3 regions of the Candidatus Symbiopectobacterium sp. NZEC127 genome follow, and region 1 is predicted to be linked to each of the others. Evidence: predicted binding sites of a transcription regulator. Region 1 holds the regulator's gene; each other region holds the start of a gene.
The links. The regulator Fur, encoded in region 1, represses iron uptake genes when iron is present. The targets are predictions, from matches to a motif close to ATAATAATGAGAACNACTATCAA.
Positions count from the first base shown of each region.

Region 1 (7,752 bases):
AAGGCCGGTTCCGACAGTGCATGGGTGTCTTTACCCACGAAGCATGGACCGGTGATCCCTTGCTTTTTGCGCTCTTCGGCAATCGCCTGAGCGATGGCCAGAATATGCGCCTCGTTAAAACTGTGGCGCGCCGCGCTGCCGCGGTGGCCAGAGGTCCCGAACTTCACCGCGTGCGCGGCGTTTTCCACATCGGGAACTAATACATAATACTGTGACGTTAATTGCGCCACATTAATCAAATCACTTTGCCGGGTGGGTTGTCCGGCTCTGGGGTGATTAGCCATCGGCGTTCTCCCTGACGCTATTCGTTAAGACGCTATTTGCTAAATAGTACCGCACACTTTTTCGATAAGTTCCGTTGGGAACTGCATCGACTGCATGATTTGTTCAACCATGCTGCGCTTGCGATCCGTATTGGTATTGGTGATGACCCAGTAGGGCGTGCCCTGTATATGTTTGGGTTTGGTATGGACGCCATGCTGAAGCAGTGTGTGTTCGTCGCCAGCAAAATACACGCGCGTGCGGCCATGAAGCTGCTCGGTTGCCGCAGAAAAGGCATTCGGTTCGAGGCAATATAATGTGGAGAGCACCAGCATAAAGCGATTGATGGCTTTACTTTGCGCGGCATATTCATCGGACAACAGCAGTTCACGCACCGCCCTGACGCCATCACGCGGTTTTGTAGCTACGCTCGCTGACGTCTGCGCTTTGGTTGGCGCAGCCTCAGAAGCGGTGACGACCTGTCCTGCCCGGAAATTCAACATGCGACGCAGAATATCCGAGGCGCTTTCACCAATGTGCTGCGTGTGGCTGGCAATATAACGATACAGCTCTTCGTCGACCTCAATAGTTTTCATCTTTATCCAGTACTGTTTTTACTCTAATTAATCGGCAAGAAGTATATAGGCGAATCAATACCACCGAACAGCGGCATAACACAAACAATATCGAAAGTCAGACGATCTCCCATCTGCTCCCTCGCCCCATTACCTGCAACCTGCAAAAAGCATAGCCTTCATTTTCCACAGGGCAACATCATCGGCAGCGGTCATGATACCCTAAGCGTCTGTGTCTCTGAATGAACTTCACCATGAAATTGAATTATCGCCTGCAAAATGCGCAACAACCCACTAATGCGCTGCCTATCGTATTGATTCACGGTCTGTTTGGTAATCTGGATAATCTGGGCGTTCTGGCGCGTGACCTGCAAAAGCAGCACGATGTCATTCAGGTCGACTTACGTAACCATGGATTATCACCGCGCACGCCGGAAATGAACTACTCCGCCATGGCAAGCGATGTGAAAGAACTGCTGGATACGTTAACTATCGATAAGGTGATTATCATCGGGCACTCCATGGGGGGGAAAACCGCGATGGCGTTGAGTGCACAGATTCCTGACCGCATCGAGAAAATCGTCGCCATTGATATTGCACCGGTCGATTATCAACTGCGTCGCCACGATGACGTTTTTGCGGCACTGCGGGCGGTTAGCGCTGCGGGCGTCACCAGTCGCACCGAAGCCGCCGCCATCATGCGTCACCACCTTAAGGAAGAGGGCGTGGTGCAATTTCTACTGAAATCCTTTCAGCAGGGGGAATGGCGCTTCAATGTCCCGGTGCTGTGGGAGCAGTATGAGCACATCGTTGGCTGGGAAACCGTACCCGCCTGGCGCAAACCTATTCTGTTTATTCGCGGTGCCGCATCCTCTTATTTGGACGACCGCTATCGGGAAACGCTGTTGCAGCAGTTTCCCAATGCGAAAGCGCATGTGATTGCAGGCAGTGGTCACTGGGTTCACGCAGAAAAGCCCGATGCGGTTCTGCGCGCTATCCACCGTTTTCTTGAGGTGTCCCCCGCATAATCCGTAGCGATCGGCGGCAGTTACCCATTGTCGCCGCCAGCCTCGCTGGGGTATGATGGCGCCCGCAGTAGAGGGACGGCTGAATCAGCCTTATGCACCGTAACCACATCATCAAAATGTCACGCTGAACCGATGCGTGCATTTTGGTCAGACTTCCTTGCAGCAGCACTACCTATGGCAAAAGAACAAACGGACCGTACCACGTTGGATCTGTTCGCGGATGAACGTCGGCCTGGTCGTCCCAAAACCAACCCGCTTTCACGCGACGAACAGCTTCGAATTAACAAGCGCAATCAATTGCGTCGTGACAAGGTGCGAGGTTTGCGTCGCATCGAATTGAAAATTAATGAGGAAGCCGTGGAAGCACTCAATAGCCTGGCTGAAATGCAGAACATCAGCCGTAGTGAACTCATTGAGCGCATGTTGCTGGCGCAACTGGCGGACAAAGACCTTTCATCCTGATACGTTGATTTCCGGCGTCATCCATGACGCCCTGTCTCCCTCCCTGGTAACGGCATTGTTCGGTAAACCGCTCGATTAAAATTTTTCCCAGTTATCGTTTCCCGGTGGCAACGCCTTTTTGACGGTTGTCGCACTGCCAGCACGCGCCAGAGCAGCGACTGGCGCCGCAGCAGGAACGGCCACCGGCACGGCGGACTCTGACAGTTGGAACACGGCCACTGTCCGGTTGAGCACCGCAGCCTGCTCTTCCAACGACAGCGCGGCCGCAGAAGCCTGCTCCACCAATGCCGCATTTTGCTGCGTCACGCTGTCCATTTCCGCCACCGCTTGTCCAACCTGCGCGATACCTTTGCTTTGCTCACCGGATGCCGAGGCAATTTCCCCCATGATGTCCGTCACATTGGTCACGGCACGAACAATGTCACTCATGGTCACGCCAGCATCTTCAACCAGCTGAGAGCCAGTGCCCACACAGTGGGCGGATTCGGCGATCAACCCTTCGATCTCTTTTGCCGCCTGCGCACTGCGCTGCGCCAGACTGCGTACTTCACCGGCGACCACCGCAAAACCGCGCCCTTGTTCACCGGCCCTCGCCGCTTCAACGGCGGCATTAAGCGCCAGGATGTTGGTCTGGAACGCAATACCGTTGATCACCGTAGTGATCTCGGCGATGCGTTTTGAACTTCCTGAAATCTCCGCCATGGTTTTCACCACGTTATCGACAATCTCGCCCCCTTTTCTCGCCGTATTGGACGCTTGCAACGCCAATTGGCTCGCGTGATTGGCGTTTTCCGCATTCTGTTTGACGGTTGCGGTCAACTGCTCCATGCTGGCCGCCGTCTCTTCCAGTGCGGAAGCCTGATGTTCAGTACGCGATGAAAGGTCATTATTGCCGGAAGCAATCTCGGATGCGCCAAGGTAGATGGCATCGGTGCTGGAACGAATGGTGCTTACCGTCGTCGCCAGACTGGTTTGCATATTCCGCAGCAGAGGCAGCAACCGCCCCACACAGTTACGACCAAAATCATGAATCGGCTTGCCGAGTTGCCCGGAAGCGATAGCGCTGAAGTGATCGCGTAGCGTATCGAGTGGCTTCACCAAACAGGCCACCAGATAGCGATCGGTGAAAAACAGCAGCAGCAGCCCAACAATCAATCCCGTCAGCAAAATATTTTGACCAACGGCAGTGATTTGCTGAAAACGCACGCCCGCTGCGGCAAACTTATCGGAGCCTGCCTTGTTAAACGCGTTTACCGAGGCCCCGAATTGACGACTGAGGGCAGGCACCGTTTCCTTGGCATAGCGTTGATATTCATCCAACGCGTTGGCCTGCGCCTTTTGAAACATCGGATCAACGCCTTGGGTAATCAGGTTGCCCCAATCGCGGACCACCGCTTCAGCCAGCGCGGCATCCAACCCCGCATGATCGATGCTGCTAAAGGTGGCCAGATCGGATTTCAGGTTGTTCAATGCCGTCAATGCTGACGCCTGTTCTTTATCCGCCAGGGTGTTTTCACCGTTACGACGCCAATCCACTACCCGTGCCAAACGGGTTACCATGCGAAAATATTGATCGTTGCCCTGATTGACTAAATTCATGTTATGGACCAGTAAGGTACTGGTCTGTGAGGTCGTGGTCATCTCTTTGAAGGAGAAAATGGTGTAGACGGAAACACCGCCCCAAAGCACACAGAAAACCCCTAAAACCCATAACATTGCCGTTCTGATGGCGATGTTTCTAAAAAATTGCATAAGCCAGCTCCAGATATAAAATAACGTACGGTAGGGTTATTATTTTTAAAAAAATCATCAGGTTTGAAACAATCCCTAACGGGAAAAACACGCGATGCTTCACGTTTGCAAGCACACAGCGAACCTTCTACTTTCATCGTCAATATTAAAAGAATATTTAGTAGTTTCCCTCCGTGATCTACAGCACGCTGTGACTAAAAATTAGTTATTACTCATATTTTTCACAAAGATAGGGAAACGGGTGATAACAATGCCGCCGCTAAAGTAATTAAAAAAACTGGCGGAATTGCGCAAATGAGCTATGTGATAAAAACCCTGACTTAATAGCGGTTATTTTCGCTTTGGGTCAGGGAAAAGATACAAGTTTCTCCTACCCCCTGCGTCTGATATTATTACTTGATATGTAGGTGATAAACCGCACCATACCATTAAGAATAAAGAGGTTATTTTATCCATGGCACTCATAGGCATTTTCTTTGGCAGTGACACCGGCAATACCGAAAACATTGCCAAGACAATCCAACAGCAACTGGGCAGTGATGTTGCAGAGGTTCATGACATCGCCAAGAGCAGCAAAGAAGATATCGAAGCGTTTGATATCCTGCTGCTGGGTATTCCGACCTGGTACTATGGTGAGGCCCAGTGCGATTGGGACGATTTCTTCCCGACATTGGAAGAAATTGATTTCAATGGAAAAATCGTTGCCCTGTTTGGCTGTGGTGACCAGGAAGATTACGCCGAATACTTTTGTGACGCGATGGGAACGCTGCGCGACATTATTGAACCGCGCGGGGCAACGATTGTCGGCAATTGGTCAACGGAAGGTTACTATTTCGAAGCCTCTAAAGGGTTGGCAGACGACAACCACTTTATCGGTCTGGCGATTGATGAAGACCGTCAACCTGAACTGACCGGTGAACGCGTGAGTGCCTGGGTCAAACAAATCAGCGAAGAGCTCAACCTGAAATCACTGGCCGGTTGATCGCCACTGTTTTACATAAAAGCCCTGATAGCAATGTCAGGGCTTTATTAATAGATAAAACCGATTAAATTAATAGAAACATTTTTTTAACTTCCTGGTCTAAGCCTGTACAATAGTACCCATCGGTTTTGTACGTTTATCAATTTTCTCCATTTTACAACAAGAGATTGCGCGCAAATGCACACTTTCTTTATGGAGACGGTATTGTTAACATCCCATGGTTTTCATTTTTAATGCGCGGTTCTATAATTGAGACGCCATTACAATTTTTGAGCCGACCGATGTCATAGGCTTAATTGCCCCCATCGACGAGAAAGCAACAGGACTAAACCCGCATGACTGACAATAACACCGCATTAAAGAAGGCCGGCTTGAAAGTCACTCTGCCAAGACTGAAGATTCTGGAAGTGTTGCAGGATCCGGAGTGTCATCACGTCAGCGCGGAAGATTTGTATAAAAAACTGATAGATATGGGCGAAGAGATCGGTCTTGCGACCGTTTATCGCGTGCTTAACCAGTTTGATGATGCCGGTATTGTCACCCGTCATAATTTTGAAGGTGGTAAGTCAGTGTTCGAGCTGACACAGCAACACCACCATGACCATCTTATTTGCCTGGATTGCGGACGCGTTATTGAATTCCGTGATGAATCTATCGAAGCGCGTCAGCGCGAAATCGCAGACAGACACGGTATCAAACTGACTAACCACAGTTTATACCTCTATGGCCATTGCAGTACGGGCGACTGCCGCGAAGAAGAAACGCTCCACGACCCAAAATAAGTCAGGTTTTTTCTGATTGATGCCATAAAAAAACCGCCCAAACAGGCGGTTTTTTCATTTCAGTCAAACGCTGGCCTCAGCCAACCCAGGTATCACGCAGACCTACCGTGCGGTTAAACACCAGATGCGTTTCGCTCGAATAGCGGCGATCGGCACAGAAATACCCTTCGCGTTCAAACTGATACGCTTTTTCTACTTCTGCCTTTGCCAAACTCGGTTCAACAAAGCCCTGAGCCACTTTTAGCGAATCCGGGTTGATGGTTGCGAGGAAGTCATCCGCCGCACCTGGATTTGGCATGTTGAACAGGCGATCGTAAAGGCGGAACTCAGCCGGTAGCGCATGTGCGGCAGAAACCCAATGAATAACGCCCTTCACTTTACGCCCGTCAGCCGGGTCTTTACTCAACGTTTCGGCATCATAAGTGCAATACAGCGCGGTGATAACGCCCTGTTCATCTTTCTCAACCCGTTCCGCCTTGATGACATACGCATTGCGCAAACGCACTTCTTTACCCAGTACCAGACGCTTGTACTGTTTGTTCGCTTCTTCACGGAAATCGGCACGATCGATATAAATCTCACGGCTGAACGGCACCTGACGCGTTCCCATTTCCGGCTGATTCGGATGATTCGGCATGGAAACCCACTCTTCGTGGCCTTCTGGCAGATTCTCGATAACCACTTTTACCGGATCCAACACCGCCATGGCGCGCGGCGCATGCTCATTCAGATCGTCACGAATACAGGATTCCAGCGCCGCCATTTCGACATTATTATCCTGTTTGGTCACGCCGATACGACGACAAAACTCACGCACGGAGGCAGCTGTGTAACCACGGCGGCGCAGGCCGGAGATGGTTGGCATGCGAGGATCGTCCCAGCCTTCAACCACTTTTTCCGTCACCAGTTGATTCAGTTTGCGTTTGGACGTCACCGCATATTCCAGGTTCAAGCGCGAGAATTCATACTGACGCGGATGACAAGGAATGGTGATGTTGTCCAACACCCAATCGTACAGGCGGCGGTTGTCCTGGAACTCCAGCGTGCACAGTGAGTGCGTAATCCCTTCCAGCGCATCGGAAATGCAGTGCGTGAAATCGTACATGGGATAGATGCACCACTTTTTCCCGGTCTGGTGATGCTCGGCAAATTTGATGCGGTACAGGACCGGATCGCGCATCACGATGAACGGTGATGCCATGTCAATCTTGGCGCGCAGACATGCGGTGCCCTCAGCAAACCCGCCGTTGCGCATTTTTTCAAACAGGTTCAGGTTTTCCTGAACGCTGCGATCGCGGTAAGGGCTGTTTTTACCAGGGGAGGTCAGCGTGCCACGGTATTCGCGGATCTGCTCGGGAGAGAGTTCATCCACATAGGCCAGCCCTTTACCAATCAGTTCGACCGCATATAGATGCAACTGGTCAAAATAATCAGAAGAATAGCGAATCTCACCGCTCCAGGTGAAACCCAACCATTGCACATCCTGCTTGATGGACTCGACGTACTCGATATCCTCTTTCACCGGGTTGGTGTCATCAAAACGCAGATTACATTGACCGTTGTAATCTTGCGCCACCCCAAAATTGAGGCAAATGGACTTGGCATGGCCGATATGCAAGTAGCCATTGGGTTCCGGCGGAAAACGGGTTTGTACCAGGCTGTGTTTTCCAGACGCCAGATCTTCATCAATGATCTGACGGATAAAATTGGTTGGGCGGGCTTCGGCCTCACTCATGCTTGATTCCTCGATGCAAAACGACACATAACCCGCAATGATCCAACAAGCTACGGCAGGACACAACTGTTACTTGCACTAAATTTTATGAAATACACAGAAAGAGGCAAAACAACGGATGATTACGCATGAAGTAATCTAAAACGGGCGTCCTGTTATGCTAACGGCGATAAAA
Region 1 is NZ_JAGFPG010000004.1:364,155-371,906, reverse strand. Features, by position in the region: gene pgm (phosphoglucomutase (alpha-D-glucose-1,6-bisphosphate-dependent)) at 1-284, opposite strand, end outside; gene seqA (replication initiation negative regulator SeqA) at 324-857, opposite strand; gene ybfF (esterase) at 1,079-1,864, shown strand; gene ybfE (LexA regulated protein) at 2,039-2,326, shown strand; gene J5069_RS17400 (methyl-accepting chemotaxis protein) at 2,402-4,078, opposite strand; gene fldA (flavodoxin FldA) at 4,533-5,060, shown strand; gene fur (ferric iron uptake transcriptional regulator) at 5,396-5,842, shown strand; gene glnS (glutamine--tRNA ligase) at 5,919-7,577, opposite strand.

Region 2 (7,752 bases), on a different contig from region 1:
CCATGACACATGACACCAGCACGCTGCTCGTGTTGGCGAACGATACCAACATACCTGACCAACACACCTGGTTAACCCCACCGCGAACCGGGCCGCCGGCTGAGATCGTATACTGCCGTTTTAGAGAATAAATCCAGATATACCCTAAATAATTCGAGTTGCAGGAAGGCGGCAAGCGAATGAATCCCGATGAGCTTACTCTAGTAAGTGATTCGGGTGAGTGAACGTAGCCAACGCATCTGCAATTTGAAGTATGACGGGTTAAAACAACATATTGATTTTCTATCATCTGTTATGTTTTATTCTGGAGATATTGATTATGCGCACGTTACTGACCGCTATAGCCCTGTTTGCTTCCATCGCTACTACAGCCCCCGCATTTGCCGAAACCTCGTCTGCCTCCGCACACGATCACAATGCCATGATGTCCATGCCGATGGATCACAGTAGCATGAACCACGGCACTCAACCCACCAGCGCCGCTACGGTGTATCAAGGCACCGGTGTGGTAAAAGCCTGGTCGGACACCAGCGTCACTTTCGCCCACCAACCGATTCCCGCACTTAACTGGCCCGCCATGACCATGCGTTTTGGCCTCAGTGCCTACAAGGGCAGTCCGTTAAGCGTGGGACAAACGGTGAACTTCACCTTTATCCAAAGCGCCTCCGGCTACGATCTGATTTCAGCATCCGCTAACTGATTTCGAGGTCGATATGTTGACGCTTCGTCTACAACAGGCGGGCTATGCCCTGCCGTGGCTCTTTGGCTGCGCGATGTTTACCGCTCAGGCCACAACGCTCGATCAAACTCTGGCGGCCGCTGAACAGTATTCAGCAGAAATTTCTGCCAATCATCACCAGGTGAACGCCCTGAATAATATGGCGGATTCCGCCATGCAGTTGCCCGACCCTAAACTTAAAGTCGGGATTGAGAACTTTCCGGTCAGTGGCGCCAATGCGCATCGCTTCACCCGTTCTGACATGACCATGCAACGTGTTGGCATCATGCAGGATTATGTCAGCAGCACTAAACGCGAACGCAAGTCAGATGCCATTCGCGCAGAAGCGCGTAAAGCGGAGGCCAATCAGGACGTGATTCGCGCCACGTTGCAACGAGAAGCCTCTCTGGCCTGGTTCGCGCTGGCGCTGGGGCAACATGCGCAGCAAGCCATTGAACGCCTGCTGAACGACACTCAGCGGCAGCTTGGCATGCAAAAAGCCGGGGTCGCGAGTGGCAGCAACAGCGCCAGCAGCGTTCTGGCGCTGCAACTCACGGTCAATGAAATGAAAAACCAATTGGATAACGCCAAACGTGACGTTGAGGTGGCACGTTCCCGGCTCAAACAATTGACGGGGGCGGACATCACGCGCGTCAGCGGCGATTTCCCGACCATCACTCGGCTTCCCGCCAGTCAGAGTGCGTTGATTGATGCCATCAAGCAGCACCCCGAAATCATTCAGGCAGCGCGCGAAGCGGATGCCGCCAAGGCAAAATCAGCGCAGTCCGCCGTCGCTGCCATCCCGGATGTCGGGGTGGAAGTGTACTACGGCAAGCGGGCAGATGGATTAGAGGACATGGGCGGCGTGATGTTGACGGTCGATCTGCCGTTATTCAAATCACGGCGGCAGGATAAAGATTATGCAGCCGATATGTCTCGAACCTATGAAGCCAACGATCAATTGACCTTACTGACGCGTGCACATCAGGCCGAACTGGATGCGCTTATCGCACAGTATCAGGCGGCGAAATCCATCTACGATCGTCAGGCCACTGAGGTGATCCCGCTGCAACGCTCACGGCTCAAATTGCTGGATGCCGAATATCGCACTGGCAGCAGCGGGCTGGCAGAAAACCTTGATGCCAGACGCGCACTGCTGAACAGCGAAATTGAACAGATCAACGCGCAAAAAGCGCTCGCTGCCAGTTGGGCCGCTATTCGTTATTTGATCCCTCAGGATACCAAGCTACTACCGCAGGAAACCAAACAATGAAACCGATCGTTACGTTAAGCGTCGTCGCTATTGCCGTTGCCGCTGCGCTGGCCGTGGGATACCAACTGGGAGCCTCCTCCGGCCATCGTGCTACCCCGGTTGCCAGCACAGTAACGACTGCGCCACAAGAAACACCAAGAAAAGTACTCTATTGGTATGATCCGATGACGCCAGGGCAGCGCTTTGATAAACCGGGTAAGTCCCCCTTTATGGACATGGATCTGGTGCCGCGCTACGCCGATGAAACTCAGGATGACGGTGGCATCACCATCAGCGCACGCCAACAGCAAAATCTGGGCGTGAAAACGGCGCAGGCAACGCAGCGCACGTTAGATCTGCAACTGAGCGCCTTTGGTACTGTCGCCACCGATGAACGTGGTATTGAGACCCTTGCGGCGCGCGCCAACGGGCTGGTCGAAAAACTGTATGTGAAAGCACCACAGCAGTTTGTTCAACGTAACGATCCTCTGGCACAGCTGTGGATGCCGCAGTGGTCGGCCGCACAGCAGGAATACCTCGCCATTCGCCAATGGGGCGATGCGTCTTTGGTTACCGCCGCACGCGAACGTCTGCAATTGCAGTTTATGCCAGAAGAGATTGTTAAAGCCGTTGAGCGTTCGGGAAAACCGCAAACCCGCATCACGCTGCGCGCCCCCGCACAGGGCTATATCAATAAGCTGGACGTGCGTGAAGGCGCGCAGGTCAACGCCGCACAATCCCTGTTTGAACTGGCAACGCTCGACCCGGTATGGATTGTGGTGGATTACCCAGAAAGTCAGGCCAGCCTGCTGTCGCGCGGAAGTGACATCAGTGCCAGCACGGACAGTTGGCCGGGGAAAACCTTTCATGGCAAGGTGGACGAACTGTTGCCCAATCTGGAAGCCTCAACGCGCACGCTAAAGGCCAGGCTGACACTGGAAAATCCAGAGCACTTACTCAAACCTGGCATGATCCTCAACGTGACACTGACGCATCCCATCACCACGTCTCCCGTGGTCGCTATTCCCGACGAAGCACTCATCACCACTGGCACGCACAATCGAGTACTGCTGGCTGACGGTAACGGTCACTTCACGCCGGTCGAAGTGAAAACAGGCCGTAGCCAAAATGGTTGGGTAGAAGTTACTCACGGCCTTAACGCGGGCCAGTCGGTGGTTACGTCCGGCCAATTCCTGATCGATTCTGAAGCGAGCCTGAAAAGTGCACTGCCGCAAATGGCAGACGATCAACCTAAACAGGATACCCCGGCGGCCAGCGCGTCCCCCACCTACCAGGCGGAAGGGAAAATCGAGGCGATCGACGGCGACACGATTACGATTTCGCACGGCCCGGTTGCCGCACTGAACTGGGGCCCGATGACCATGGACTTTATTGCCTCTGCTGAACTGCGCCCTTCACTGACCATCGGTCAACAGGTCAGCTTCACCTTTGCGCTGCCAGAAGAGGGTGCACGGTTAGTGAGTGTCACCCCCGTGTCTAACGGCAATGCCCACCAACACCAAGGACATCAACAATGATTGCAGCCATTATTCGTTGGTCGCTACGCAATCGGCTATTGGTGCTGTTGAGCGCCATGCTGATGGCGGCATGGGGATGGTGGGCAGTGCAAAAAGCGCCGCTTGATGCGTTACCCGATCTCTCCGACGTTCAGGTCATTATCAAAGTCGGCTACCCCGGTAAAGCGCCGCAAGTGGTGGAGGATCAGGTAACCTACCCACTCACCACCACCATGCTCTCCGTACCCGGTGCCAAAACGGTACGCGGCTTCTCCATGTTTGGCGATTCTTATGTCTACGTGCTGTTTGAAGACGGCACCGATCCCTACTGGGCGCGCTCGCGCGTGCTGGAGTATCTCAGTCAGGTGCAGTCAACGTTGCCGCCTCAGGCGAAGGCTTCCCTTGGCCCCGATGCTACCGGCGTCGGCTGGGTATACGAATATGCATTGGTAGACAAAACCGGCCAGCACAGCCTTGGCGACCTGCGCGCCATCCAAGACTGGATCATCAAGTATGAGTTAAAGACCGTGCCCAACGTATCGGAAGTCGCGAGCGTCGGCGGCATGGTTAAACAGTACCAGATAGTGCTCAACCCAGACCGATTGCGCGCCCTAAACCTCTCCCACGAGATGGTGATGACCGCGGTACAAAACGCGAATCAGGAAGGCGGCGGTTCCGTTGTCGAGCTTGGGGAAGCAGAGTACATGGTGCGCACCTCGGGCTATCTCAAAACGCTTGATGACTTTAAGCACGTGGTGATCGCCACCCGAGACGGCATCCCCATTATGCTGTCAGATGTCGCCACCTTGCGTATCGGTCCAGAAATGCGGCGTGGCATTGCTGAACTCAATGGTGAAGGTGAGGTCGCAGGCGGCATTATCGTGATGCGATCAGGAAAAAATGCGCTGGAAACCATCGATGCGGTCAAGCTAAAGCTGAACGACATCAAGCGCAGCCTGCCCGCAGGCGTGGAAATTGTTCCGGTTTACGATCGTTCGCACTTGATTGAAAACGCCATCACCACGCTCACGCACAAGCTGATCGAAGAGTTTATTGTCGTTGCTCTGGTGTGTACGCTGTTTCTGTTCCACTTCCGTTCGGCTCTGGTCGCCATTGTGACACTGCCGCTGGGTATTCTCGGCGCTTTCATTGTCATGCACTATCAGGGGGTGAACGCCAACATCATGTCGTTGGGCGGCATCGCCATCGCCATCGGAGCCATGGTGGATGCGGCTATTGTGATGATAGAAAACATGCACAAGGTGCTGGAACAGTGGCGACATGAGCATCCAAACCAGCAACCCGCCTCTGATGACTATTGGAAGATAGCCGAAAAGGCCGCAGTGGAGGTGGGTCCCGCACTCTTCTGTAGTTTGCTGATCATTACTCTGTCGTTTATTCCGGTGTTTTCGCTCGAAGCGCAGGAAGGCAAAATGTTTGCCCCGCTCGCCTTCACCAAAACCTACGCCATGGCGGTGTCCGCCGGGCTGGGCATTACGCTGGTGCCGGTGCTGATGGGCTATTTTATTCGTGGAAAAATTCCTGATGAGCACGCCAATCCGCTCAACCGCTGGCTGATCCGTGCCTATGAGCCGCTGCTGGATCGGGTATTACAGTGGCCAAAAGTGACGCTGGCCGTAGCGGGAATGTTGCTGCTGGCGACGCTCTATCCGCTTTCTCAATTGGGCAGCGAATTTATGCCCGCGTTGGATGAAGGCGACTTGCTCTACATGCCCTCCACCCTGCCGGGAATATCCGCACGGGAAGCAGGACGGTTATTGCAACAGACGGATCGGCTGATCAAAACCGTGCCGGAAGTCGACACCGTGTTCGGCAAAGCGGGTCGGGCAGAAACCGCCACCGACCCCGCACCGTTGACCATGATCGAAACCACCATACGTTTTAAGCCCAAAGATCAGTGGCGGCCCGGCATGACCATGGACAAGTTGGTCAGTGAACTCGACGGCATTGTGAAAGTACCGGGGATCGCCAATATCTGGGTCCCGCCCATCCGCAACCGGTTGGATATGCTGGCGACGGGGATCAAAAGCCCGGTGGGCATCAAAGTGAACGGCAGCAATATCGCGCAAATTGAAACCGTGGCCGAGCAGATTGAACAGGTGGTGCGCGGCGTTCCCGGCGTCACCTCTGCGCTGGCAGAGCGTCTGGCCGGTGGTCGCTATATTGATATCGATATCGATCGCGCCAAGGCGGCGCGTTATGGCGTGTCGGTCAAAGAGCTGCAATCCATCGTGTCTGTAGTGGTTGGTGGGGAAAATATTGGCGAAACCATTGAGGGGCGCGAACGTTATCCTATCAACCTGCGCTATCCGCGTGAGATCCGCGATTCGCTGCAAAAACTCAAGAATTTACCGGTCATTACCGCAAGCGGTGGGCAAATTTCGCTCTCGGAACTGGCCGATATTCGCATCAGCGACGGGCCGCCCATGCTGAAAAGTGAAAACGCACGTCTTTCGGATTGGATCTATGTCGATATTCGCGGCCGCGATCTGAAATCTGCCGTGCAGGATATGCAACGTGCGGTAGAACAGCAGGTGCAATTGCCAGAAGGCGTGTCGCTAAGCTGGTCTGGACAATTTGAGTATCTTGAGCGCGCGACGGCCAAACTCAAAGTGGTATTGCCGTTCACACTGTTGATTATCTTTATCCTGCTCTATGTGACGTTCAGCAAGGTGAAGGATGCGCTGTTGATCATGGGCACCCTGCCCTTTTCGCTGATTGGTGGCGTATGGCTGCTTTATCTGCTGGGCTATAACTTATCGGTAGCGGCGGCGGTGGGCTTTATCGCGCTTGCCGGGGTAGCGGCCGAGTTCGGCGTTATCATGGTGTTATACCTCAACCACGCCATTGAAAAACGTCAACAATCCGATGAGACGCTGGCGCTCCCTTTGCTGCGCGAGGCCATTCATGAAGGTGCCGTGTTGCGCGTGCGCCCCAAAGTGATGACAGTCGCCACCATCATGGCCGGGCTATTGCCTATTATGTGGGGCGGTGGCACGGGAGCGGAGGTGATGCAACGCATTGCCGCACCGATGGTGGGCGGCATGGTAACAGCCCCCTTGCTGTCGATGCTGGTGATCCCCGCGTTCTACTTGCTGACCCACCGTAAACGAGGCGATAGCGCCTGAGTGGCAATCCCGTGATGTCGGCCCATACTCATCTTGGGCCGACAGGCTATTGCTGTGAGCTGAAACGAGCAAGCCATAACGTGATAATGAGCAAAGTTAATGCAGATAAATCAGGTTTATCGGTGACTATTGATTGCCGTTAATTGCAGCGCAGCAATATAATGAGATCAGTTATCACTGAAATCTTAGGAATGAAGGAGTTTAGCTATGGCTGTAACTAAGCTGGTACTGGTGAGACACGGTGAAAGCCAGTGGAACAATGAAAACCGCTTCACAGGCTGGTACGATGTTGATCTGTCCGATAAGGGCCGTTCAGAAGCCAAAGCCGCTGGTACATTGCTGAAAAATGAAGGTTTCTCCTTCGATTTCGCTTATACCTCTGTGCTGAAACGCGCCATTCACACGCTGTGGAACATCCTGGACGAGCTGGATCAGGCTTGGCTGCCGGTGGAAAAGAGCTGGAAACTGAACGAACGCCACTACGGCGCGTTGCAGGGTCTGAACAAAGCAGAAACCGCAGAAAAATACGGTGATGATCAGGTTAAACAATGGCGTCGTGGTTTTGCTATCACTCCGCCTGCGCTGACCCGTGAAGATGAGCGTTTCCCTGGCCACGATCCGCGCTACGCGTCTCTGACTGACGCTGAACTGCCGCAGACCGAAAGCCTGGCGCTGACCATTGAACGCGTTGTGCCGTTCTGGAACGAAACCATTCTGCCACGCATCAAAAGCGGTGAGCGCGTTATTATCGCTGCACACGGTAACTCCCTGCGTGCGCTGGTGAAATACCTGGACAACATGGGCGAAGATGAAATCCTTGAGCTGAATATCCCGACTGGCGTGCCGTTGGTGTATGAGTTCGATGAAAACTTCAAGCCTATCAAACACTACTATCTGGGTGACGCTGACGAAATCGCAGCGAAAGCCGCTGCTGTTGCCAATCAGGGCAAAGCTAAATAAGATCTGTTTGATGTGTAGTAACAAAAAACCCGGCATATGCCGGGTTTTTTTATTGCTTTAGCACAGTGCCCTCTGCGTCAGGCGAAGGCACGCCCTGTTAATTGCCAACAGGGCCTGTATAAAACGTCAACGCATCGGCTTGATAACGGCGTTCTC
Region 2 is NZ_JAGFPG010000009.1:9,828-17,579, reverse strand. Features, by position in the region: gene J5069_RS22240 (hypothetical protein) at 1-131, shown strand, start outside; gene J5069_RS22235 (copper-binding protein) at 320-700, shown strand; gene J5069_RS22230 (TolC family protein) at 714-1,991, shown strand; gene J5069_RS22225 (efflux RND transporter periplasmic adaptor subunit) at 1,988-3,508, shown strand; gene J5069_RS22220 (efflux RND transporter permease subunit) at 3,505-6,636, shown strand; gene gpmA (2,3-diphosphoglycerate-dependent phosphoglycerate mutase) at 6,844-7,596, shown strand.
Region 2: the regulator Fur is predicted to act here: its motif matches at 6,792-6,814, upstream of gpmA (2,3-diphosphoglycerate-dependent phosphoglycerate mutase).

Region 3 (7,752 bases), on a different contig from region 1:
GTTTACCCCGCGCGGCGGCGGTACCGGCACCAATGGGCAGGCGCTAAACCAGGGCATTGTGGTGGATATGTCCCGCTACATGAACCGGATTTTGGAAATCAATCCCGAAGAGGGCTGGGTTCGCGTTGAAGCTGGGGTTATCAAGGATCAGCTCAATCAGTACCTCAAGCCTTACGGCTATTTCTTTGCGCCGGAACTCTCCACCAGCAACCGCGCCACCCTGGGCGGCATGATTAACACCGATGCGTCAGGGCAAGGCTCTCTGGTGTACGGCAAAACCTCGGATCATGTCCTGGGGGTTCGCGCCGTGCTGTTGGGCGGTGACATGCTGGATACGCAGGCAATGCCCGTGGCGCTGGCGCAGCAGTTGGCGCAAGAATCTTCACCGATAGGGCGCGTATATCGCACCGTTTTTGAACGTTGCCGCGACCAGCGAGCGCTGATCCTCGATAAATTCCCCAAACTGAACCGATTCCTGACCGGATACGATCTGCGTCACGTGTTCAGCGATGATATGCAAACGTTTGACCTGACGCGCATCCTGACGGGCGCAGAGGGTACGCTGGCCTTTATCACAGAAGCCAAGCTGGATATTACGCGCTTGCCAAAGGTCAGACGTCTGGTCAACGTCAAGTTTGACTCCTTCGATTCAGCGCTGCGCAGCGCGCCTTTTATGGTGGAAGCCAAGGCGCTTTCAGTCGAAACCGTTGATTCCCGCGTGTTGAATCTGGCGCGAGAGGATATCGTTTGGCACTCGGTCAGCGAACTGATCCAGGATGTGCCTGGTCAAGAGATGCTGGGCCTGAACATCGTTGAATTTGCCGGGGATGATGAAGCGCTGATCGATGGGCAAGTCAGCGCGCTATGCGAGCGCATTGAGGGCCTGCTCTCGGCCCGTGAGGCCGGGGTGATCGGCTATCAGATTTGCCATGACCTCGCTGGCATTGAGCGCATTTACGCCATGCGTAAAAAAGCGGTGGGGCTGCTGGGTAACAGTAAAGGGCAGGCCAAGCCGATCCCGTTTGCGGAAGATACCTGTGTGCCGCCGCAGCATCTGGCGGATTACATCGTTGAGTTCCGTGCGCTGCTCGATAGCCACAACCTGACCTACGGCATGTTTGGTCACGTGGATGCGGGCGTGCTGCACGTGCGCCCGGCGCTCGATATGTGCGATCCGCAACAGGAAGTGTTGATGAAACACCTTTCCGATCAGATTGTTGCGCTGACGGCCAAATATGGCGGCCTGCTATGGGGGGAACACGGTAAGGGGTTCCGCGCCGAATACAGCCCGGCATTTTTTGGCGAAGCACTGTATAACGAACTGCGGCGCATCAAAGCCGCCTTCGATCCGCATAACCGCCTCAATCCCGGCAAGATTTGCGCGCCGTTGGCCGTCGATGCGCCGATGATGCGTATTGATGCCGAGAAGCGTGGCACCTTCGATCGCCGCATTCCGCTGGCGGTACGTACGTCGTTCCGTGGTGCGATGGAGTGCAACGGCAACGGTCTGTGCTTCAACTTTGACGTGAACAGCCCGATGTGTCCTTCCATGAAGATCACCGGCAACCGTATTCATTCGCCGAAAGGGCGAGCGACGCTGGTGCGCGAATGGCTGCGCTTGCTTGCCGAACAGGGCGTCGATCCGGTGACGCTGGAGCAGTCGTTGGCCGAGCGGGGACCAAGCCTGCGTGGCTTGATTGAAAAGACGCGTAACAGCTGGCGCGCGCACCAGGGCGAGTATGACTTCTCTCACGAAGTGAAAGCGTCCATGTCCGGGTGTCTGGCCTGTAAAGCCTGTTCAACCCAATGCCCGATCAAGATAGATGTGCCGGGATTCCGCGCGCGTTTTCTCCAGCTTTATCACACGCGTTATTTACGTCCCGCGCGTGATTATCTGGTGGCCAGTGTGGAAAGTTACGCGCCGTTGATGGCGCTGAGTCCCAAGACCTTCAACTTCTTCCTGAAAATGCCACTGGTTGACGCCTTGAGCCGCCGGACGATCGGTATGACCGATCTGCCGTTACTCTCTTCTCCTTCGCTACGTCAGCAATTTGCCGGACACCCGGCAATGACGACTACGCTTGAGCAGTTGGAAAGCGTCGCCGCAGCGTCACGCGATCGCTACGTGCTGATCGTGCAGGACCCGTTTACCAGCTATTACGACGCGCAAGTGGTAGCCGATTTGGTGCATCTGGTGGAAAAACTGGATCTCAAGCCGGTACTGCTGCCCTTTTCACCCAACGGTAAGCCGCAGCATATCAAAGGCTTTTTAACGCGTTTTGCTAAAACGGCGGCGAAAACCTCGGATTTCCTGAACCGGGTCGCCAGGCTGGGTATGCCGATGATTGGCGTCGATCCGGCGCTGGTGCTCTGTTATCGCGATGAATACCGCGAAATTCTGGGTGACAAACGCGGCGATTTTCAGGTGCAACTGGTGCATGAGTGGCTGCTGCCGCTGCTGTCGGCGAGAACACCGACGGCCGCACCGCGCGATGATGCCTGGTATCTGTTTGGTCACTGTACCGAATCAACTTCGCTGCCGACCAGCAGCAAACAGTGGGCCGATATCTTTGCCCGTTTCGGTGTCCGACTGGAAAACGTCAACGTCGGTTGCTGTGGTATGGCTGGCACCTATGGTCATGAAAGCAAGAACCTGGCTGACTCCAAGGGGATCTATGCCTTGTCCTGGCAGCAGGCGTTGCAAAAATTACCCTCCACGCGTTGTCTGACAACCGGCTATTCATGCCGCAGTCAGGTGAAGCGTATGGAAGGCCAAGGATTGCGTCATCCGTTGCAGGCATTACTGGATCTCGTCTGACAGGAGAGCGTTATGTTGTGGAAAAGAGCGGCTACGCTGGAGCTGATTAACCAGCACAGCCTGGGCTGTATGATGGAGCATCTGGGGATCCGTTTTACCCATATTGCAGAAGATACCCTGGAAGGCACAATGCCGGTGGATGCGCGCACGCGCCAATCCTTCGGCCTGCTGCACGGCGGAGCATCGGTGGTGCTGGCGGAGTCGCTCGGCTCGGTTGCAGGCTACCTGTGTACCGAAGGAGAACAGCGCGTGGTGGGGATGGAGATTAATGCCAACCATCTGCGCGCAGTGACTTCAGGACACGTGCGTGGCGTGTGTCGCGCACTGCACGTGGGGCGTCGCAATCAGGTGTGGCAAATTGACATCTACGACGAGAGTAACCGTCTGTGTTGCACTTCTCGTCTCACCACGGCAGTGGTGACGCCTTGATCTCGCCGTAACGGTAAAATGCGCGCCAATCGGCGCGCATTTTCATTCTTGCGCTCGTCAAGGCAAAAAGGGGACGCGCCGCACAAAATCGGTCTGAAACGCGGTGGCCTTATCCCAACAGCCTTCAAGGCTGAGCTGGTGGCAAATCAGCTTTAGCGTGTTGCGTGCAAAGTAGTAACTCTGCACGCGAAAAAGGTGGCAACGCCCTTCATTGTTGATTTCTTTAATCAAGCGGTTATGCAATTTGACCAGGGCGTGCAAATAGCTCTCATCGTCGCCGTTCTTCCGGCACAGATCGATCATCTCCATGCAGGCATTGTGGTAGCGGCGCAAGTGGTCGATATGGCTTTCGTGCCGATTCAACCGCGCTTCGGCCATATAGAAATCCACGGTGACATCCCGGATCAAGAACTTGTACTCGTCAATCTGATGCTGTAGCCAGGCGTTCACGGATTGCATAGGGATTACCATGGATATTAATGATAATCATTATCATATTTCTAATGTTCATCGGGATCAACCTATCACCCGGTGCCTGCGAAAAAAAAAGTGTACGGCCCGATAAGTCTTTTTATGGTCAATAAATGCGCAATCAAACGATAAAAACGGTCACGATTTTTCCTGTTTTAAAAATAGGTATCGTCTATGAATGTTATAATTATGATAACAATATGTTTATACTAATTCATCTGTCTGTCACGTGGTGGTAAATTAGTTATTTTATATCAACAGGTTATTTTTTTATTGTCAGCTTATGAACGTGCTGACAGGCAAAAAAAAATCGTTTTTTTTCAGGTTGCGGTGAAATGTTACAAATACCCCTTCGAAACAAGAGGTTGAAGCAATAATCATTATCACTAACATTAGGCTCAGACAGAGCTTTTCTGAAACGAGGTATGGCGGATGCAAACGGGAAACGTAGAAACATTTTCACTGGATGAAAACACCTGGAAAGGGCTGACGCTGACGGCCAGCGCCGCTCAACAGATCCTGCGCCTGGTCCAGTCTGATGACACGGTGAAAGGGTTACGTTTGAGCGTCAAGCAATCAGGATGTGCAGGGTTTGGTTATGTGCTGGATCTGGTCAACGCACCGGATGCCGGCGACCTGGTGTTCGAGCGCGAGGGCGCACATTTGTACGTACCCCTAAAGGCGATGCCCTTTATCGATGGTACCGAACTGGATTATGTGCGTGAAGGCTTGAACCAGATTTTCAAATTTAATAATCCCAAAGCGCAGCATGCCTGCGGGTGTGGCGAAAGCTTTGGCGTTGAGTGATGACTGATATGGCGCGTAGCAATGTAGATGTACCCGACGATGTGCAAATCTGGATGGGGGATGGCCGCTACAAAGAGGGCTTTTTCACCGAACTGGCCACAGACCAACTGGGGCGTGGCGTCAATGAAGAGGTGGTGCGAGCGATCTCCGCCAAACGCAACGAACCTGAGTGGATGCTGGAGTTCCGTCTCAATGCCTATCGCGCCTGGCTGGAGATGGAGGAGCCGCACTGGCTAAAAGCGCACTATGACAAGCTGGACTATCAGGAATACAGCTATTATTCAGCACCCTCTTGCGGCCACTGTGATGACACCTGCGGCTCTGAACCCGGCGCCAAGCAGCAGTCCAGCATTGCCGAGGTGAACAGCTACCTGACTGCTGAAGTTGAAAATGCCTTCAATCAGCTCGGCGTGCCAGTGCGCGAAGGGCAAGCCGTGGCGGTGGATGCGATTTTTGACTCGGTATCGGTGGCGACCACCTACCGTGAAGAGCTGGCGCAGCAGGGGATTATTTTCTGCTCGTTCAGCGAGGCGATTCAGGAACATCCCGATCTGGTGCGCCAATACCTCGGCACGGTAGTGCCTGCCAACGATAACTTTTTTGCCGCGCTCAATGCCGCGGTAGCCTCTGACGGCACCTTTGTCTATATACCCAAAGGCGTGCGTTGTCCGATGGAGCTCTCCACCTATTTCCGCATCAATGCGGCGAAAACCGGGCAGTTTGAACGCACCATCCTGATTGCCGATGACGACAGCTATGTCAGCTATATCGAAGGATGCTCAGCGCCAGTGCGCGACAGCTACCAACTGCATGCCGCCGTGGTGGAAGTGATCGTCAACAAAAACGCTGAGGTCAAATACTCCACGGTGCAGAACTGGTTCTCCGGTCAGGATGCCAAGGGCGGTATCCTTAACTTTGTTACCAAGCGCGCGCTCTGTGCCGGCGAGTATGCCAAGATGTCCTGGACCCAGTCTGAAACGGGCTCCGCCATCACCTGGAAATACCCGAGTGTGATTTTGCGCGGAGATAACTCGGTGGGTGAATTCTTCTCTGTTGCGCTGACCAGCGGGCATCAGCAGGCGGATACCGGGACCAAGATGATCCACATCGGCAAGAACACCCGTTCCACGATTATCTCCAAAGGGATCTCTGCCGGACACAGTGAGAACACCTACCGCGGTCTGGTGAAAATCATGCCGAGCGCCACCAATGCGCGCAACTTCACCCAGTGCGACTCGATGCTGATTGGCAGCGACTGCGGCGCGCACACTTTCCCTTATGTGGAAGTGCGTAACAACAGCGCGCAGCTGGAGCACGAGGCGACAACCTCACGCATTGGCGAAGACCAACTGTTCTATTGCCTGCAACGCGGCATTAGTGAAGACGATGCTATTTCGATGATCGTGAACGGATTCTGTAAGGATGTGTTCTCGGAGCTGCCGCTGGAATTTGCCGTCGAAGCGCAGAAGCTTCTGGCGATCAGTCTGGAACACAGCGTCGGCTAAGTGCGTCGCAGACTAAAAATGCAGCGGGGTGCCGAATGTCAATCTGACAGCACCCCACGCGAATTGATGTTATCAGGCGTGCTCGGCACGACGCCGCAAGGATAAACTATGTTAAGCATTAAGAATTTACACGTAAGCGTTGAAGGTAAGGCGATCCTGAACGGACTGAACCTCGAGGTAAAACCCGGTGAAGTTCACGCCATCATGGGACCCAACGGTTCTGGTAAAAGTACGCTTTCCGCCACGCTTGCGGGCCGTGAAGATTATGAAGTGAACGACGGCACGGTGGCGTTCAAAGGCAAAGACTTGCTGGAGTTAGATCCGGAAGATCGCGCCGGTGAGGGCATCTTTATGGCCTTCCAATACCCGGTTGAGATCCCCGGCGTCAGTAACCAGTTCTTTTTGCAAACCGCCGTAAACGCCGTGCGCAAATACCGCGAGCAAGAGCCGCTGGACCGCTTCGATTTCGCCGATTTTATTGAAGATAAAATCAAACTGCTAAAAATGCCGGCAGATTTGTTGACCCGTTCGGTTAACGTGGGTTTTTCCGGCGGCGAGAAAAAACGTAATGACATTCTGCAAATGGCGGCGCTGGAGCCGGAGCTGTGTATTCTGGATGAGACGGACTCCGGACTGGATATCGATGCGCTGAAGATTGTTGCCAACGGCGTTAACGCGCTGCGTAACCAGCAACGTGCGTTTATTATCGTGACCCACTACCAGCGTATTCTGGATTATATCCAACCCGATTATGTGCACGTGCTTTATCAAGGTCGTATCGTTAAATCCGGTGATTTTTCGCTGGTGAAACAGTTGGAGGAGCAAGGCTATGGCTGGCTTACCGACCAACAGTAACACGCTGGCTGAAAAACAGGCCAAAACGCTCCAGCAGTGGCAGGCGTTGTTTAACGCGTCACGCGCGGCGGATGCACCCAGTGCTCAGCATCACTGGCAGGAAGTGATGCGGCTCGGCTTGCCGGGGCGCAAGCACGAACATTGGAAATATACGCTGTTGGATGGGTTGCTGGCGCAGACGTTCAGCGCGCCGGATGCCGTGTCCGTTGATGAAGAGACGTTGGCCGCACACGCACTGGCGCTGGAGAGTTGGCGTCTGGTGTTTGTCGATGGCGTATTCAACGCGGCGTTGAGCGATGCGCAGTGGGGCCCCTACCAGATTGCGGTGAATGCGCCCCATGCGGCACCCACCGATCTGGCGGCCGTTCAGCCGGAACTGTTTTTGCACCTGACGGAAAGTCTGGCGGCGCAGCACACCGCCATCCGTTTACCGACGGGATGCCAGGCGGAGAAACCGCTGTATATTCTGCATATCAGCAGCGGGCAGTCTGCCAGCCTGAATATGGCACACCAACGCCACCATCTGTATGTCGGGGCGGGGGCCAGCGCAGCGATTATCGAGCACTACGTCAGCCTGGATGACAAGGCGCACTTCACCGGTACGCGCCTGACGGTGCACGCCGCTGCCAACAGCCAGGTAAAACACCTCAAGCTGGCCTTTGAGGCTGCCGCCAGTTATCACTTTGCACACAACGATTTGGTGTTGGAACGGGATGCGCGCGTGCGCAGCCACAGTTTCTTGCTGGGTGCCGGATTAACCCGGCATCACACCAGCGCGCAAATCAACGGTGAAGGCGTCAACCTCTCTATCAATAGCCTGATTTTGCCGATTGGCAGCGAAGTGTGCGATACCCGCACCTACCTTGA
Region 3 is NZ_JAGFPG010000001.1:1,376,637-1,384,388, reverse strand. Features, by position in the region: gene J5069_RS06300 (FAD-binding and (Fe-S)-binding domain-containing protein) at 1-2,818, shown strand, start outside; gene J5069_RS06295 (hotdog fold thioesterase) at 2,831-3,247, shown strand; gene J5069_RS06290 (hypothetical protein) at 3,305-3,706, opposite strand; gene sufA (Fe-S cluster assembly scaffold SufA) at 4,151-4,525, shown strand; gene sufB (Fe-S cluster assembly protein SufB) at 4,534-6,030, shown strand; gene sufC (Fe-S cluster assembly ATPase SufC) at 6,139-6,885, shown strand; gene sufD (Fe-S cluster assembly protein SufD) at 6,860-7,752, shown strand, end outside.
Region 3: the regulator Fur is predicted to act here: its motif matches at 4,089-4,111, upstream of sufA (Fe-S cluster assembly scaffold SufA).